Regions from separate parts of the Clostridium sp. JNZ J1-5 genome, predicted to be linked through region 1. Evidence: riboswitches for the same ligand, from Rfam matches in the RefSeq annotation. Region 1 holds a riboswitch; the other holds the start of a gene.

Evidence for each region. Region 1 has a riboswitch for thiamine pyrophosphate ahead of thiD (bifunctional hydroxymethylpyrimidine kinase/phosphomethylpyrimidine kinase). Riboswitches for the same ligand answer to the same signal wherever they lie in the genome.
Region 2: another riboswitch for thiamine pyrophosphate. It lies ahead of ACWW38_RS08735 (thiamine-binding protein); the one in region 1 lies ahead of thiD (bifunctional hydroxymethylpyrimidine kinase/phosphomethylpyrimidine kinase).

The regions. Positions count from the first base shown of each region.
Region 1 is NZ_CM132773.1:3,222,176-3,230,107, forward strand. It holds gene ACWW38_RS15380 (ornithine carbamoyltransferase) at 1-95, shown strand, start outside; gene arcC (carbamate kinase) at 96-1,058, shown strand; gene ACWW38_RS15390 (hypothetical protein) at 1,138-1,314, shown strand; gene thiE (thiamine phosphate synthase) at 1,380-2,003, opposite strand; gene thiM (hydroxyethylthiazole kinase) at 1,994-2,791, opposite strand; gene thiD (bifunctional hydroxymethylpyrimidine kinase/phosphomethylpyrimidine kinase) at 2,844-3,647, opposite strand; TPP riboswitch at 3,782-3,883, opposite strand; gene ACWW38_RS15410 (patatin-like phospholipase family protein) at 4,016-4,942, shown strand; gene ACWW38_RS15415 (methyl-accepting chemotaxis protein) at 5,052-5,885, opposite strand; gene ACWW38_RS15420 (GntR family transcriptional regulator) at 6,276-6,656, shown strand; gene ACWW38_RS15425 (ABC transporter ATP-binding protein) at 6,653-7,549, shown strand; gene ACWW38_RS15430 (ABC-2 transporter permease) at 7,530-7,932, shown strand, end outside.
Region 2 is NZ_CM132773.1:1,805,842-1,813,773, reverse strand. It holds gene ACWW38_RS08760 (HD-GYP domain-containing protein) at 1-536, opposite strand, end outside; gene ACWW38_RS08755 (GDSL-type esterase/lipase family protein) at 674-1,261, opposite strand; gene ACWW38_RS08750 (hypothetical protein) at 2,445-3,206, opposite strand; gene ACWW38_RS08745 (DUF5316 family protein) at 3,392-3,691, shown strand; gene ACWW38_RS08740 (TatD family hydrolase) at 4,398-5,147, shown strand; TPP riboswitch at 5,277-5,385, shown strand; gene ACWW38_RS08735 (thiamine-binding protein) at 5,542-5,832, shown strand; gene ACWW38_RS08730 (ABC transporter permease) at 5,804-6,577, shown strand; gene ACWW38_RS08725 (ABC transporter substrate-binding protein) at 6,594-7,607, shown strand; gene ACWW38_RS08720 (ABC transporter ATP-binding protein) at 7,588-7,932, shown strand, end outside.

The DNA.
Region 1 (7,932 bases):
TAATAGATGGACCTCATTCAGTAGTTTATGATGAAGCAGAAAATAGAATTCATACTGCAAAAGCTGTTATGGTTCTTACAATGGGAGGAAAATAAATGAAAATAGTTTTAGCCTTGGGGGGAAATGCACTTCAATTAAACCCTAAGGATGCCTCTTCAAAAAGCCAACTTGAAACTTGTAGAAAAACAGCTAAGGCTATAGTGGATTTAATTGAAGAGGGTCATGATATATCTATAGTACATGGAAATGGCCCTCAAGTAGGACAAATTGTCAGCTCTGTTGAATCAGCATATAAGTATGATTCAGAAACAAATATATTAATGCCTTTAGATGTTTGTGGTGCATATTCACAGGGATATATAGGATATCATCTTCAAAATTCTATTGAAGATGAGTTAAAATTTAGGAATTTACAAAAGGCAGTTGGAACTATTATTACTCAGGTAATAGTAGACATAAACGATAGTGCTTTTAACAACCCAACAAAACCAATTGGAAAGTTTTATTCAAAGGAAGAGGCAGAAAAACTAACAAAGGAAAATGGCTATATCATGAAAGAAGATGCTGGAAGAGGATATAGAAGAGTGGTGCCATCCCCTAAGCCTATAGATATATTAGAGAAGCAAGCCATAAAATCAATGGCTGATTCTGGAATAGTAACAATATCCTGTGGAGGAGGAGGAATACCGGTAGTATATGAAGGTGAAAAAACTAGGGGAATTGCAGCTGTTATAGATAAAGATTTTGCAGCAGAAAAGTTGGCAGAAACAATAAATGCTGACATGCTATTAATATTAACTGCTGTGAATAGGGTTTGTATTAATTATAATAAGCCTAATGAAAGTGAATTATCAGAAGTTACAGTTGCAGAACTAGATGAGTATATAATTCAAGGACAGTTTGCTCAAGGAAGTATGCTGCCTAAGGTTGAGGCTGCTAAAAAGTTTGTACTTTTTGGAGAAAATAAAGTTGCTATAATAGCTTCTTTAAATAAAGCTAAAGATGCATTAAGAGGATTAAGTGGAACCAGAGTAATCAAAAATAGAACTATACTTTAACAAAACAAAAACAACAGGTGGGCAATATAAAGCATAAACCTCCTTTAATAATAATATATAATAGTAGGAGGTGTCATGGATGAAAATAGAATTTTTTTACAAATGCAAAGATGGCCGCGTTATAGGAAAAGAAGCTGAATGTAAAGAAAAGTTAGACGAAAAGGTAGAAGAGAGAATAAAAAATATAAAAAATTATACTGAAAAGTTAGAGAATAATGAGTATTACGGTGAGAGTGTTTTAGAATTAGATGAATAAAATAAAAGGGCTTGAATCCTTATAGTATAACTAAGAATTCAAGCCCTTTTTTTACCATGAAAAGTTTATTCATAGAAAAATTTTGATAATTCTTTTGTTGCAAAGGCTATGTCATCGCTGCCTAAAATACAGGATATAATTGAAAGCCCGTTAACTCCAGTGGATATAACTGACTTAGCGTTTTCATGGTTTATTCCACCTATAGCCACAGAAGGTATATTGATATTATCTACAATATGTTTTAGCCCTTCAAGTCCCATAGGTTCTTTAATATCTTTCTTAGTACCAGTATAGAAAACGGCACCAAGACCAACGTAATCAGCACCAGCTTCTTGCGCTTCTAGGGCTTCTTCTAAAGTGTTAGCGGAAATTCCTATGATTTTATCTTTGCCTAGTATTTTTCTAGCAAATTCTATAGGCATATCACTTTGACCAAGGTGAACTCCATCAGCATCTATAGCTAAGGCTATATCAATTCTATCGTTTATTAGTATAGGAATATTATATTTTGATGTAATTTCTTTAACTTCTTTTGCAATCTCATAAAATTCTCTTGTAGATACATCCTTTTCTCTTACTTGTACTAGCGTTACTCCAGATTTTATAGCATCTTCAACACACTGCTTTAAGTTTCTTCCATTTAAAAAGGATCTATCAGTAATTAAATATAATTTGTAATCTATATCCATTGAATTTTACCTTCCTTCACAATATCTTCATCTTTTAATAAGTATATTTCATCTATAAGTTTAACCTTAAAGCTTCCAGGAGTATTAGCTACTTTTTCTGCATGTTCTCCAGCTAAATTCATAGATAAAACTGAAGCTACAGCAGCTATAAACTTGTCTTCTTCTACAGCAGCAGTAGCAGCTGTAAGTGCTCCTACCATACATCCTGCCCCTGTAACTAATGTTAAAAGACTTGTGCCATTTTTAATTATGGCTGTTCTTTCACCGTCAGTAACTATATCTTCAGCCCCTGTAGCAGCAACTATGCAATTATGTTTTTTAGCAAGAGATATACAAGCTTCTACTGAATTACTTCCATCATCTATAGAATCTACACCTCTAGTTTTAGCTTCATAACCAGCTAAATATTTTATTTCTCCAAGGTTTCCTTTAATTATATCTACCTTACCAATTTCAAAAAGTCTTTCAATGAAATCTATTTTTCTTTTTATAGCTCCGCAGGCAACTGGATCCAAAATTACTGGAATATTATTATTTTTAGCAGAAAGAGCAGCCATAAGCATAGCTTGTTCTTGTTCTTTAGTAAGAGTTCCTACGTTTATATAGATAGAAGAAGCAATTTTTGCAAAATCGTAGCATTCATCGTAAGCTTCAGCCATAGCAGGAGATGCTCCATAGGCTAATAGTATGTTAGCGCAGTCATTGATAGTTACATAGTTTGTTAAGGCATGTACAAGAGGTGTAGTTTGTCTAACTTTTTTTAAAGTTTTAGAAACACTGTTAATCATATTAATTCCCCCAATTAAGTAAATTTAGTTTTGTAAGTTTGTAATTTATTTATTATTCATATTTAACATTAGCTTTTTTATATAAGTCTATAAAATGGCCAACAGGTCCAACTCCATGACCTATAGGAAAAGAATTTTCAATTGCCATTTTTATGTAATATTTTCCTAATTTAACAGAATGATTAATAGAATAGCCTTTAGCTAGAAAACTTGCAATTGCTGAAGAAAGTGTGCAGCCAGTACCGTGAGTGTTAATAGTATCTATTCTTTTTCCCTCCAGTGTTAAGAATTCATCTCCATAACATAAGATATCTGTTGAGTTATTACATCTATGTCCACCCTTAACTAATACATTTTTTACTCCATAATCTTTTATTTTTAAGGCAGCTACTTTCATGTCTTCTTCACATGTTATTTTCATTCCTGTAAGTTCTTCAGCCTCAGGAATATTAGGGGTTACAATATCAGCAATTTGGATTAAACTTTTCAATTCATCAACTGCTTCAGGCTTTAAAAGATGATATCCACTTTTAGATATCATAACTGGATCTAAAACGATGTTTTTAACTTTATATTCAAGTAATATATTTTTTATAGTTCGTATTATTTCTGAATTAGATACCATTCCTATTTTTACAGCGTCTACTTCAATATCATCAAAAATTGCTCTCATTTGAGCTTCCACAATTTCTTTACTAATTTCTTGAACTGCAGTAACTCCTTGAGTATTTTGAGCTGTTACAGCACAAATTACACTCATTCCATATACTCCAAGTGCACTCATAGTCTTTAAATCTGCTTGTATTCCGGCTCCTCCACAGCTATCGGAACCGGCAATAGTTAATACTTTTATCATAATACCCATCCTTTCTTGATGAAAAAAATAACACCATACAGAGATAAGATTGCATAGGTGTTTTATAGTAACAAATAGTTATTTATAATATCAAAGCTCCTTATGCACAAAGCAAAAGGAGCTATATATACTATATAAACTTCTTCATTGCTTCCTACGCTAGTGTTATCTAGTTTCAGGTTCAAAGGGTTAGAATATGTTCCTCTCAGCCATTATAGGCACCCCTGCAATACGTATATTTAATTTTATCTATATAAATTATACCATAAACTATTGGATTGTACATAAGTTGTTTCATAATTAATTATTAAATAAAATTATCAACAGCTGTTTTTATTTACATATCTTATATACTAAGGGGTGATTATATGAATATAGATGCTGTTTTTGAAGGTGGAGGAATGAAAGCTATTGGGTTAGTTGGTGCAGCATGTTGTCTTCAGGACAAAGGGTATAATATAAAAAATTTTGCAGGATCTTCAGCAGGAGCTATTGTAGCAGCATTATTAGCTGCAGGATATAGCTGCAGAGAATTAAAAGATATTATAATGAATCTTAATTATAATGAGTTTTTAGATAATAATAAATTGAAAAAAATTAGACCATTGATGTTTGCAAAAAATTTTATTACACTCTTCAAAGATAGGGGGGTATATTCAGGAGATCCAATAGAAAAATACATAGGAGAACTTTTAGAGGCTAAAGGAAAAACAAAATTTAAAGATTTGAGCGTAGAAGGTAAATCGTATCTTAAAATAATCATTTCTGACATAACTAAAGGAGATATGCTGATAGCTCCAGATGATTTAATAAAATATGATATTGATCCAATGGAATTTGAAATTGCCAAAGTTGTTAGAATGAGTATCAGTATGCCTTTTATATTCAAACCTGTAAAACTGAGTTATAAAAATGAAGTGAGTTTTATAGTAGATGGAGGGATTTTAAGTAATTATCCTATATGGGTTTTTGATGTAAATAATAAACCTAGATGGCCAACCTTTGGTATGAAGCTCATAGAAGATAAAAAAACATTTACAGCAGGTGGAAAAACAGATATTATATCTTTTACATTTGATGTAATTAGTGCAATGATAAATAAAAATGAAGAAATATATATTAAAAATAAAGATTGGGTGAGAACTATACCAATACCAACATTAAATGTAGGAACTACTCAAATTAATATTACTAAGGATTTAGCTAATAAACTATTTGAATCAGGATATGAAAGTGCTGAAAAATTTTTAAGTAAGTGGAATTTTAATAGATATGTAGCTGATTACAGGAGTTAAAACATTATTTGAAAAATTATAATTTTGTTTAAAATAAGAGACTATATTAGGGCTAATAAAAAAACTAATATAGTCTCTTTCACGTTAATAATCACATATTTATTATATGTTAGCTAAATTTTTTTGAGAAAATTTCTAAGTGCTTTGTAGCATTATGAATATTTTCTAAAGCTGATGCTATTTCTTCGGTGGAAGCAGCTTGTTCTTGACTTATGGAAGCTACGTTATCAATATCAGTACTTATTTGATGAACGGCATTATTTATATCCTCAAGTATCTTTTTTATTTTGTTTACAGATTCTTGACTTTGATTTGCAAGCTTACGAATTTCACTTGCTACAACTCCAAATCCTCTTCCTTGATCACCAGCTCTTGCAGCTTCAATTGCAGCATTTAAACCTAATAAGTTTATTTGTGAGGATATATTTTTTATAAGTTCTAAAGCTTCATTAGTCTGTAATGATTTTTTCAAAGTTTCTTGAACTTTTTCAGTGGCTGTTTGACCGGACTTAGCAAGAATTGTAGCACTTGCTGCTACTTGATCTATACTTTCATTAGCCTGTTCAGTAGATACAGCAAGTTCGTTAATTTCATTAATTAATTCTAAGCTTTCATTAAGATCAATAGCTGAAGTTATGGAACCTATAATTTTTCCCTCATGATTTTTTATAGGATGGGCAAATAATTTTATATCTACTCCAAATATTTCTTTTGGTACACTATCCTTAATGATTTTTCCAGTGTTTATACAATTTATTATAATTTTAGAGTCTAAAATAGAGTCCCCAACTTTTACATTTAAATTAAAATTATTAGCTGGGATATAGGCTATACATTTTTCTAAATCAGTTACGGAGAAAGCTATATCATCTCGTGTTATAGGGTTTAAGTAGGGAAGAGATTCGCATATGCCTTCTAGAATATGTATATCTTTATCTATCATTTAAATTTCCCCCAATACAAAATAGATTTAATTAAATATTACTAGTATTACTTTCAAATAAGTGGTAGTACAATTTTAATCTTTAATGTTAGTAATGAACAAAGTTAACAAACAACTTACATGTATAATTATACCTTAAAGTCATAATTGTGTTAAGGATAAACTAATATAACTGCTTTAGGACAGACTGATTAAAAGGCTGAATATATGAAATACACAGGCATTTAATACGGTTTAAGAAATATTTAAGATTTATTTAAGAGAATATTCCTTTACAAAATTTAGGGGTAGCATTATAATATTAGTGTACTAGAACAATTAATACACTTAGTACACTTTAAAAATTTTTTAGCTAAAATAATATAAATTCACCGGGAGGTGACATGAAACTTGATCAATATTGATGTAAGAAGTAGTAGGCCTATTTATGAACAAATTATAGATGGAATAAAGGAAAATATTCTAAAAGGAATATTAATGCCAGGAGATAAGTTACCCTCTGTCAGAGAAATGTCTTCACTTATAACCACTAATCCTAATACAGTTAGTAGAGCTTACATGGAGCTAGAGCGACAAGGTGTTATTGAAACTGTAAGAGGAAAGGGAACTTATGTATCTTCTGATTACAAACCTAAAGTGGAGGAAGAGAGGATGGAAAAGTTGAAGGAAGATATTAAGAAAATTATTGTAGAAGCCCATTATATGGGAATTACAAAAGAGGAGATTTTGAAAATCATAAATGAGTTTTATGAAGAGGTGAAAAAAGATTGATAGAAATTATCAATGGACATAAAAGCCTAAGTGGAAAATCTATTTTGAGGGATGTAAATATAAGTGTGAAAAAAGGGAGTATTTTTGGACTTATAGGTCCAAATGGGGCAGGAAAAACTACTTTAATTAAAAATATAATGGGAATTTATAGGCTGGATAAAGGTGATATAAAGGTTAAAGGTGAGTCTGTTTTCAAAAGTACAGATATTAAAAAAATAATGGGATATGTATCAGATGAAAATACTTATTTTAATTCATTTAATCTAAAAGATATAGCTAAATTTTATTCTTTAACTTATGAAAAATTTAATAGAGATAGATTTAATAAATTAAACAAAATCTTTAATCTTCCAGAAAAAACACCTACAAGAAAGTTTTCTAAGGGGATGAAGATGAGACTTTCCATAATATTAAATTTAAGTATTATGCCTGAAGTTTTAATATTAGATGAACCTACAAATGGACTTGACCCTATAGTCAAAAAGCAGTTTATGAATATACTTTTAGAGGACGTTGCAGAAAGAGAGACTACTATTCTTATATCATCACATAATCTTGGAGAATTAGAAAGAATATGTGATAGTATTGCAATTATGGATCATGGAGAAGTGAAATATACAAATTCAATTGAAGACATGAAAAATAAAATTAGAAAAATACAAGTAGTTTTCAAAGATAAGGCACCAGAGGATTTAGGAAGCTGGGATGAGATAATAAAGGTGGAGAAAATTGGGAGAGTCTACAATATAGTTACTAAGGAATATAATACTAGTTTTCAAAAAAAGTTATATGATTGTGAATTAATGTTCCAGGAAGAGATTGATTTAAGTCTTGAAGATATGTTCATTTACTCTATTGGAGGTGATATTGATTATGAAGAGATATTTAAATAAAGCCCTCCTTTATAAAGAGTGGAAAAGTGTAAAATGGCTATCAATTATGTTTTTGTTTCAGGTGAGCTTACAATTAATTGTTCCATTTATTAATAATGTGCAGTATTTAAAAAAATCTATTAATAGAGGGGAATATAAATATAGTGAATATGAATATTTTTTTACCAGTTTTTTTAGAAATAATAGAGCAGAAATAGAATTTACAGTAATTACCTTGATAATTATAGGAACTTTTATAGTAGGGATGGACATTATGGGGAGAAGATATGACACTATAGGGTCTATGCCATTTAAAAGAGAAGAGATAATAGTAACAAAGTGGATAGTAGCAGCTTTGACTACAATAATACCTATTTTTTTAAGTTTTGTAATAATAAAGATTA
Region 2 (7,932 bases), 1.4 Mb from region 1:
ATTTTAGCTTTATCAATTATATCTTTTGGAGTTAAAAGCTTTCCAAGATCGTGGAGAAGTGCTCCAAGAGCAAGTTCTTTAAGACGAGGAATGCTATAACCTAAATTAATACCCATTATTGAAGATAAAGCACATACATTTACTGAGTGTTCATAAAGATGCTCATCTTTAGATTTTATATCAGAGATATTTATTATTACTTCTTCTCTAGACAAAATATCATCAAGTATAGAGTCTACTGTCTTAAGAATATCATTTAAAGAAGAACTCTGCTTATTTATAAACTTTTTAAACTCTACTTTAATAACTTCTTTAGTTTCTTCTATTATTTCTTCTGATATGTATTCTTCAAATTCAACATCTTTTGAAAATTCATCGTTTATGTAAAGTGAGATTATGCCCATTTGACTTAATCTCATTTTATACCCAGGTTTTAAGGGAGCACCTTCTGCTAATAATACTCTTCCAGAAGGGTCATATATTGTTTTTGCTAATATTTCATTACCAGTGATTTGTGAAACACTCATTTTTCTCATGATTGCTGGTTCTCCTTACATATAGTAAATAAGCCACTATTAATCAGTTTTAGCAATATAAATTATATAATAATCATATCATAGAATTAAAAGAATAAAAATACGTTTATAATTAATTTTAAAACACTTATTGGAATTTATTTGATTTTAAGTATATCTAATACATACGAAGCAGCCCATGCCATAACTTCATGTCCTTTAGAATTCAGATGTAAACCATCTATATAGTATTCTTCAGGTGGTTTATTTTTAAGTAGTTCATTGAACTTATTAAAAAAGTCTATATATAATAGATTATGCATGGTCCCAAAATCCTTTACCCATTCACTATATTGACTTATTTTTTCATTCATTTCAGTATAATTAACATTGGGAACCCAAAATTTTTCAGCCATATATGGAATAATAGGAGGTTGTATACCTAGTATTACTTTTATATGATATTGTCGTGCCTCTTTTATCATTGCATAAATATTTTTTTGAACATTTTCTACAGAGCAATTCATTAAAAAGTCATTTGTACCTCCCATTATAATAATAATGTCAGGACTTTTTTTAATTGCTTCTTCATAAAATCTCAGAAGCATTCCAGCAGTGGAATCCCCTAATTCTCCTCTATTAAGTATTTCTATTTGAAATTTTTCACCTAGGATATTTGGCCAACGTTTTTCTTCATCTACTCTATATCCATAGGTTAGGCTATCTCCAATAAATATAATTTTCATTTTAAAACCTCCAATATAAACAGAGTTCTTTGCTTCAGAGGGAGTTTTTACTCCCACTGAAGCTTAGAAATCGTTATCCAGGGACGTAGCCGCTCTTTACTCCTACTCTGAAGAAGAGGGGAGTATTAGAGCGGATAGTCATCGGATAAAGTATATTCTATTATCGAAAGTGTGTACATAAAAGCGGTATTTTTTTTAAACAAAGTTCATACTATTTAAATAAATAACTGACAACATTTTATAAGAAGCTAATTTTAGCTTGTTTATAAACAAAGCACAATAGTTCTTTAGCCGCTAGGTTTTTGATAGATTTTATAGTATCGCCAATGGTTCCAAGATCATTAAGATGGTATATCCTATAAAGCTCTATGAAATTTATTGCTAAGAATGTAAGCAGAAAGTATCTATCGATAGAGAGTATACCTTGAATCTTATATTCATCAAACCTTAAGTGTATTTTAAGATATTTGTAGTTAGTTTCAACAGTTTACATCATTTAAGTAATTGTAAAGTTCATCATTAATGGATACAATAAGATTATTAAATTTATTTGGTATACTGACCACCTCCAGTGTAATATTTGTGTCGCAACTTATATTTAACACGGAAAAAGTCAGTGTGCCATATTTATTTTTGATAATAGTGACAATTCAACTTTTAGTTTTGTAAAACTTAAGTTATAAATTGATTTTATCAAATAAATGAAGAAATGATAGAAATTTTAATACAAAAGTACGTTGAGAAATCTTAGTTTTAGATTAAAAACAAATACGCGAATATGATTGATTACTATAAATAAAATTAATATAATGTATGGTCCAAGCTAGAATTATAAAAGGTTATAGGGAAGGTGCTAATCTTTAGCACCAGAAAGTAATATTAAAGTATTACTAATATATAAATTTTAGGATATAAACTTAGATAAATAAAAAGTAGCTTGAAATCATTAGAAAACGGTCACAATTGCGACTGAATTTCCAAAAGTATGTATTTAAAAAAAGTAAATTAGTTAGTATTCATATATAAGTATAATAAATAAAAATACTTTCAATTGAGATTATGTAATCAATTGAAAGTATTTTTGAACTTAGGCGTTTTAACCGTAATTTTCTATGGTTCGTAGGAGTATAAGATACTCGGTAATTAATAGCAACTATATAAATTTATTTCTGGCTAATTATCATTATAAATTATTTGTGAAAGTTTCACTCCAAGTTCTTGAGGATCTTCCAAGTGTAACCTCCATTGTACAACCTAGGATTGAACCGTATAATCCAAATGTATCTGGCACAGGAATCCAATTAGAATTAGGATATATAGTGAAGGTTCCTCCATAATAATAAGTTTCTTTTACTTGAGATGTTGTTGATGGCCAATAAGCACTAACTTGTCCAATTCTTACAAGCATACTTTGAACTTGTACACCTGAATTCAGATCAGAAACACCACCTGTTGAATAATCCATTTTGGCACAACTTTTATTATTATAAGTTAATTTTGTATAATATACTGTTGAATATAAATATGCAGAATAAGAAGAATCCCACTTTCCATCACCCTTAGATGATGACAATGTAAGTGAAGTTATATTATTTGTAAGTGGAGTTATATCATTTGAAGGGATATCTATTTTGCTGAATGTAGTAACTGCTACCTTTTCATCTATTTCACCTTTTTTATTTTTAGATTTTTTTAGTGTCTGAGAAGTTTTATATACAATATTTCCTTTTGAATCTTTAATTACTTCATCTTTGCCTTTTAAATCAGTTTCAAATTTGGCTTTTAAAAATAATTTAGATAAGTCTTTTTCCTCCATATTTTGTACTAAAATTACTTCTTTTTCTTCATCAATATTAGTAACCTTTTCAGTTGCTAGTGCTGATGTTCCACTTAACATTAAAACACATGTTAAAGTTGAAATTAAAATTTTTTTGAATTTTATCATAAAAATACCTCCTTTTGAATATTTATTCATATATTACCATATAGAAACCTATTTGTAAATATAATACTTTGAAATTATATACATATATTATTAATTATTCAATAATTGTATTATTTATATAAAATATAAATTATGATATAATATAAATCATATTCTATATTAGTAAAAAAATGGGGAGTGATAAAATGAGGTTTTTACTTTATGGATTTATAACCGATATAATACTTTTTATTATTTCTATTACAATATTTGAAGTATATCTTTTTATAAAGCTTACAGCAATTTTAGGAATTGGATCTTTAGCAGTTAGTGCTATAATTTCAGGCCTGTTAAGTGAAAATATATATCGCAGGACAGCAGTTGAAAATGCAGAAGAAAGAAAAAAACGGTTAAAATTATCTACAAATATTTTTTTATTCTCTATTCCTTCACTAGCTTTATTTATTATGTTTATTCTATTATATAAATATAAAATTTTATATTAAATCATTAGTGTTTAATTATTAACTTAACTTCTTTAATTTAAAAAGTTAAAAACCCATTTATAGATTTGAGTTCCTAAGTATGAATGAAATAACAGTACTTATGTTCAGATTTACCTTATAAATAACTTACAACATTGTATAAGAAGCTAATTTTAGCTTGTTTATAAACAAAGCACAATAGTTCTTTAGCCGCTAGGTTTTTTATAGATTTTATAGTATCGCCAATGGTTTCAAGATCATTAAGATGGTATATCCTATAAAGCTCTATGAAATTTATTGCTAAGAATTAAGCAGAAAGTATCTATCGATAGAGAGTATACCTTGAATCTTATATTCATCAAACCTTAAGTGTATTTTAAGATATTTGTAGTTAGTTTCAATAATTTACATCATTTAAGTAATTGTAAAGTTCATCATTAATGGATACAATAAGATTATTAAATTTATTTGGTATACTGACCACCTCCAGTGTAATATTTGTGTCGCAACTTATATTTAACACGGAAAAAGTCAGTGTGCCATATTTATTTTTGATAATAGTGACAATTCAATTTTTAGTTTTGTAAAACTTAAGTTATAAATATAATTATATAATGTATAATATAGTTAAAGTTAAGCAGTGAACCCGAAGTTTAATTTTGAGTGAATAGCTTACCCCTCTAAAGAAATGAAGAGGAGTTTCAAATAAGTAAAGAGAGATGATACTATGTTAGTTGATGCACATACTCACTTAGATCAATATAAAGAAAATGAAATAGGTGGAGTGATAGAGGAAATAAATAGAAATAAAATACTTACTCTATCGAATTCTATGGATATAGAATCTTATTTTAAGAATCTAGAAATCAGCTGCAAAAGCAAATTTATAATTCCTTCTTTTGGAATTCATCCTTGGAAAGCATTAGATTATTATAATAAATTAGATATTTTAGAAGAGCACATATATAATTCCAAGATAATTGGGGAAATTGGATTAGATTTTTATTGGACGGATAATAGTTTAGAAAATAAAGAAGCGCAGATAAAGGTATTTGAATTTTTTCTTCATAGAGCTAAAAAAGAAGATAAATTTATAAATATTCATACTAAGGGAGCAGAAAAAGAAATACTGGAAAGCTTATATAAATTTAAAATAGATAAAGCCATTATTCACTGGTATTCTGGACCATTTGATATACTATATAAACTTATAGATAGAGGATATTTTTTTACTGTAAGTTCACAAGTTATATATTCAGACCAAATAAAAAGTGTGGCAAAGGCTATACCTATAGAAAAATTGCTAACAGAAACTGATAACCCTGGCGGAGAAGAATGGCTTAGCGGTAGACGAGGAAGGCCGTTATTAATAAGAGAGGTTTTAAATGGCTTATCTGAAATAAGAGACTATTCTATTGAGGAAATGGAGAAAATTATTGAAAAAAATATTTCCATTGTGTTACTTAATAATAATTAAATATTCATATTAAAATTAAGGGGCGATTTTTATGAAGCAAGGTAACGAATTGACCTAATTCTAAGGACTTTTTTATATTAATTGACATTAATATATTTATTATGTAATATATAGTTAAGTTAAAAAATAGTTACAAGACGGGGGAGCCAATAACTTGGCTGAGAGGAAGCAAGATAGTTTCGACCCTTGGAACCTGAACGGATAATGCCGGCGTAGGGAGAGTATTATATAGTTGTAAGTAACACTCTTGTATATGTTTAATTTATACAATCCCTTTATCTTTTCAGGATAAAAGGGATTTTTGTTTTGCAAAGATTTAAAATATTTACCAAAGTAAATATTGACTAATCTTAAAATAAATTTTCTTATTTATAAAATGAAGGAGGAAAGTGTAATGGCAAATGTTAATGTAAGTCTTCAAGTATTACCAGTAGTAGAGGAGAAGGATATATATCCTGTGGTTGATAAGGTTATAGAATATATAGAATCCTGTGGAGTAAAATATGAAGTTGGGCCTATGGAAACTACTATGGAGGGTGAGTTAGATACTCTTTTAGAAATAGTAAAAAAAGCTCAGGATATATGTGTTAGAGAAGGAGCAGCTAGAGTTATTTCCATAGTAAAAATAGATTATAAACCTGAAGGCGTGACAATGAATGAAAAAGTTTATAAATATAAAAAATAATTTAATACCAATATTATTTCAAGTAATATTACTTTTGATATGGCAGTTTATTATTGATGGCGGAATTGTTGAAAGATATGTACTTCCATCCCCTACAGATGTCATTTCTGCTTTATTTAAAATACTTCCTTCTATAAAAGGACACATTTATACAACACTAAAAGAAGCACTGTTAGGTTTTATAGTGTCAATACTAATATCTATAATATTAGCAATACTAATGGATAACATTAAAGTTATAAGAAGAAGTATTTATCCTGTACTTATAGTATCTCAAACAATTCCTACCATAGTATTAGCACCACTATTTGGAATGTGGTTTGGATTTGGAATTACTCCAAAAATAATTGTGGTGGTTTTAGTATGCTTTTTCCCTATAGTTATAAGTCTTATGGATGGACTTGATTCTGTAGATAAAGATATGATAAATCTTTTAAAGTCAATGGGAGCAAGCAAAATGCAGATTTTTAAAGTAGTAAAATTCCCAGCAACAATAGTTAACTTTTTCTCAGGACTTAGAATTGCTGCTACATATAGTATTATGGGAGCAATAATTGGAGAATGGGTTGGAGGAGATGCAGGGCTTGGATTTTATATGATGAGAGTAAAAAAATCTTTTGCTATAGATAAAGTCTTTGCAGTTACAATAATAATAATAGCTTTAAGTATGATTCTATTTGGTATTTTATATTTTATACAATATCTATTAACACCATGGAATAAAAAGTCTAAAGGAATTAAATAAATTTGGAGGTATAAAGATGAAGAAAAAAATTATTGCAATAGCAACAATGGCAATATTTTCACTAGCATTATTTTCTGGATGCGGAAATAAAAATCAGGAAAATAAAGATACAAGTAAATCTAAAGAATTGCAAAAGGTTACAGTTATACTAGATTGGGTCCCTAATACTAATCACACGGGCTTATATGTGGCTAGAGATAAGGGCTTTTTTAAAGAAGAAGGATTAGATGTTGAAATAATACAGCCTTCAGAAGGGGGAGCAGCAGACCTAATTGCAGCTAAAAAGGGACAGTTTGGAATAAGTTATCAAGAGGAAGTAACTTATGCAAAAACAGCACAAAATCCTCTTCCAATTAAAGCAATAGCGGCGATAATTCAACATAATACATCAGGCTTTGCATCACCAAAGGAGAAAAATATAGTATCACCTAAAGATTTTGAAGGAAAGGTTTATGGAGGATGGGGTTCGCCATCTGAGCAGGCAATTTTAAAAGCTTTGATGCAAGGAGCAGGAGCTGATTTTTCAAAACTAAAGACCGTTGATGCAGGTTCAGATGATTTCTTTACTGTAACTAAGAAAAATATAGATTTTGAATGGATTTTTTATGGATGGACAGGGATACAAGCAGAGTTGAAAGGATTTCCAATAAACTACATAGAGCTAAGAAAGCTGGATAAGAGAATGGATTACTATACTCCAGTTATAATATCAAATGAAGATACTATTAAAAACAATCCTGAACTTGTAAAGAAATTCTTAAAGGCTACAACTAAAGGATATGAATATGCAATACAAAATCCAGAAGATAGTGCTAATATTCTTGTAAAGGCAGTTCCAGAGATAGATGCAAAATTAGTAGTTGCAAGCCAAAAGTATCTAGCAAAGGAATACAAAGCTGATGCTAAAAGATGGGGAGAAATGAAAGAAGAAGTTTGGAATAATTACACTCAATTCCTTTACGAAAAGAAGCTAATTCCTAAAAACATGGATGCAAAAGAGGCTTTTACAAATGAATATTTGCCACAATAGGGAGAAGCTAAGAGTAGAAAATCTAAAAAAGAAGTTTGAAGAAACTACTGTAATAGATGATATAAGCTTTCATGTAAACGAAAATGAGTTTGTAAGTATATTGGGCCCAAGCGGTAGCGGAAAAAGCACAATTTTCAATATGGTTTCAGGACTTTTAGATGCAGATAGCGGCAAAGTTATAATTGATGGAGAAGATTATACTGGTAAGGTAGGAAGGGTAAGTTATATGTACCAAAAAGATTTACTTCTTCCATGGAAGAAAATAATAGACAATGTAGCTATTCCTCTTGTAATAAAGGGTGAAAAAATAAATAGAGCTAGAGAA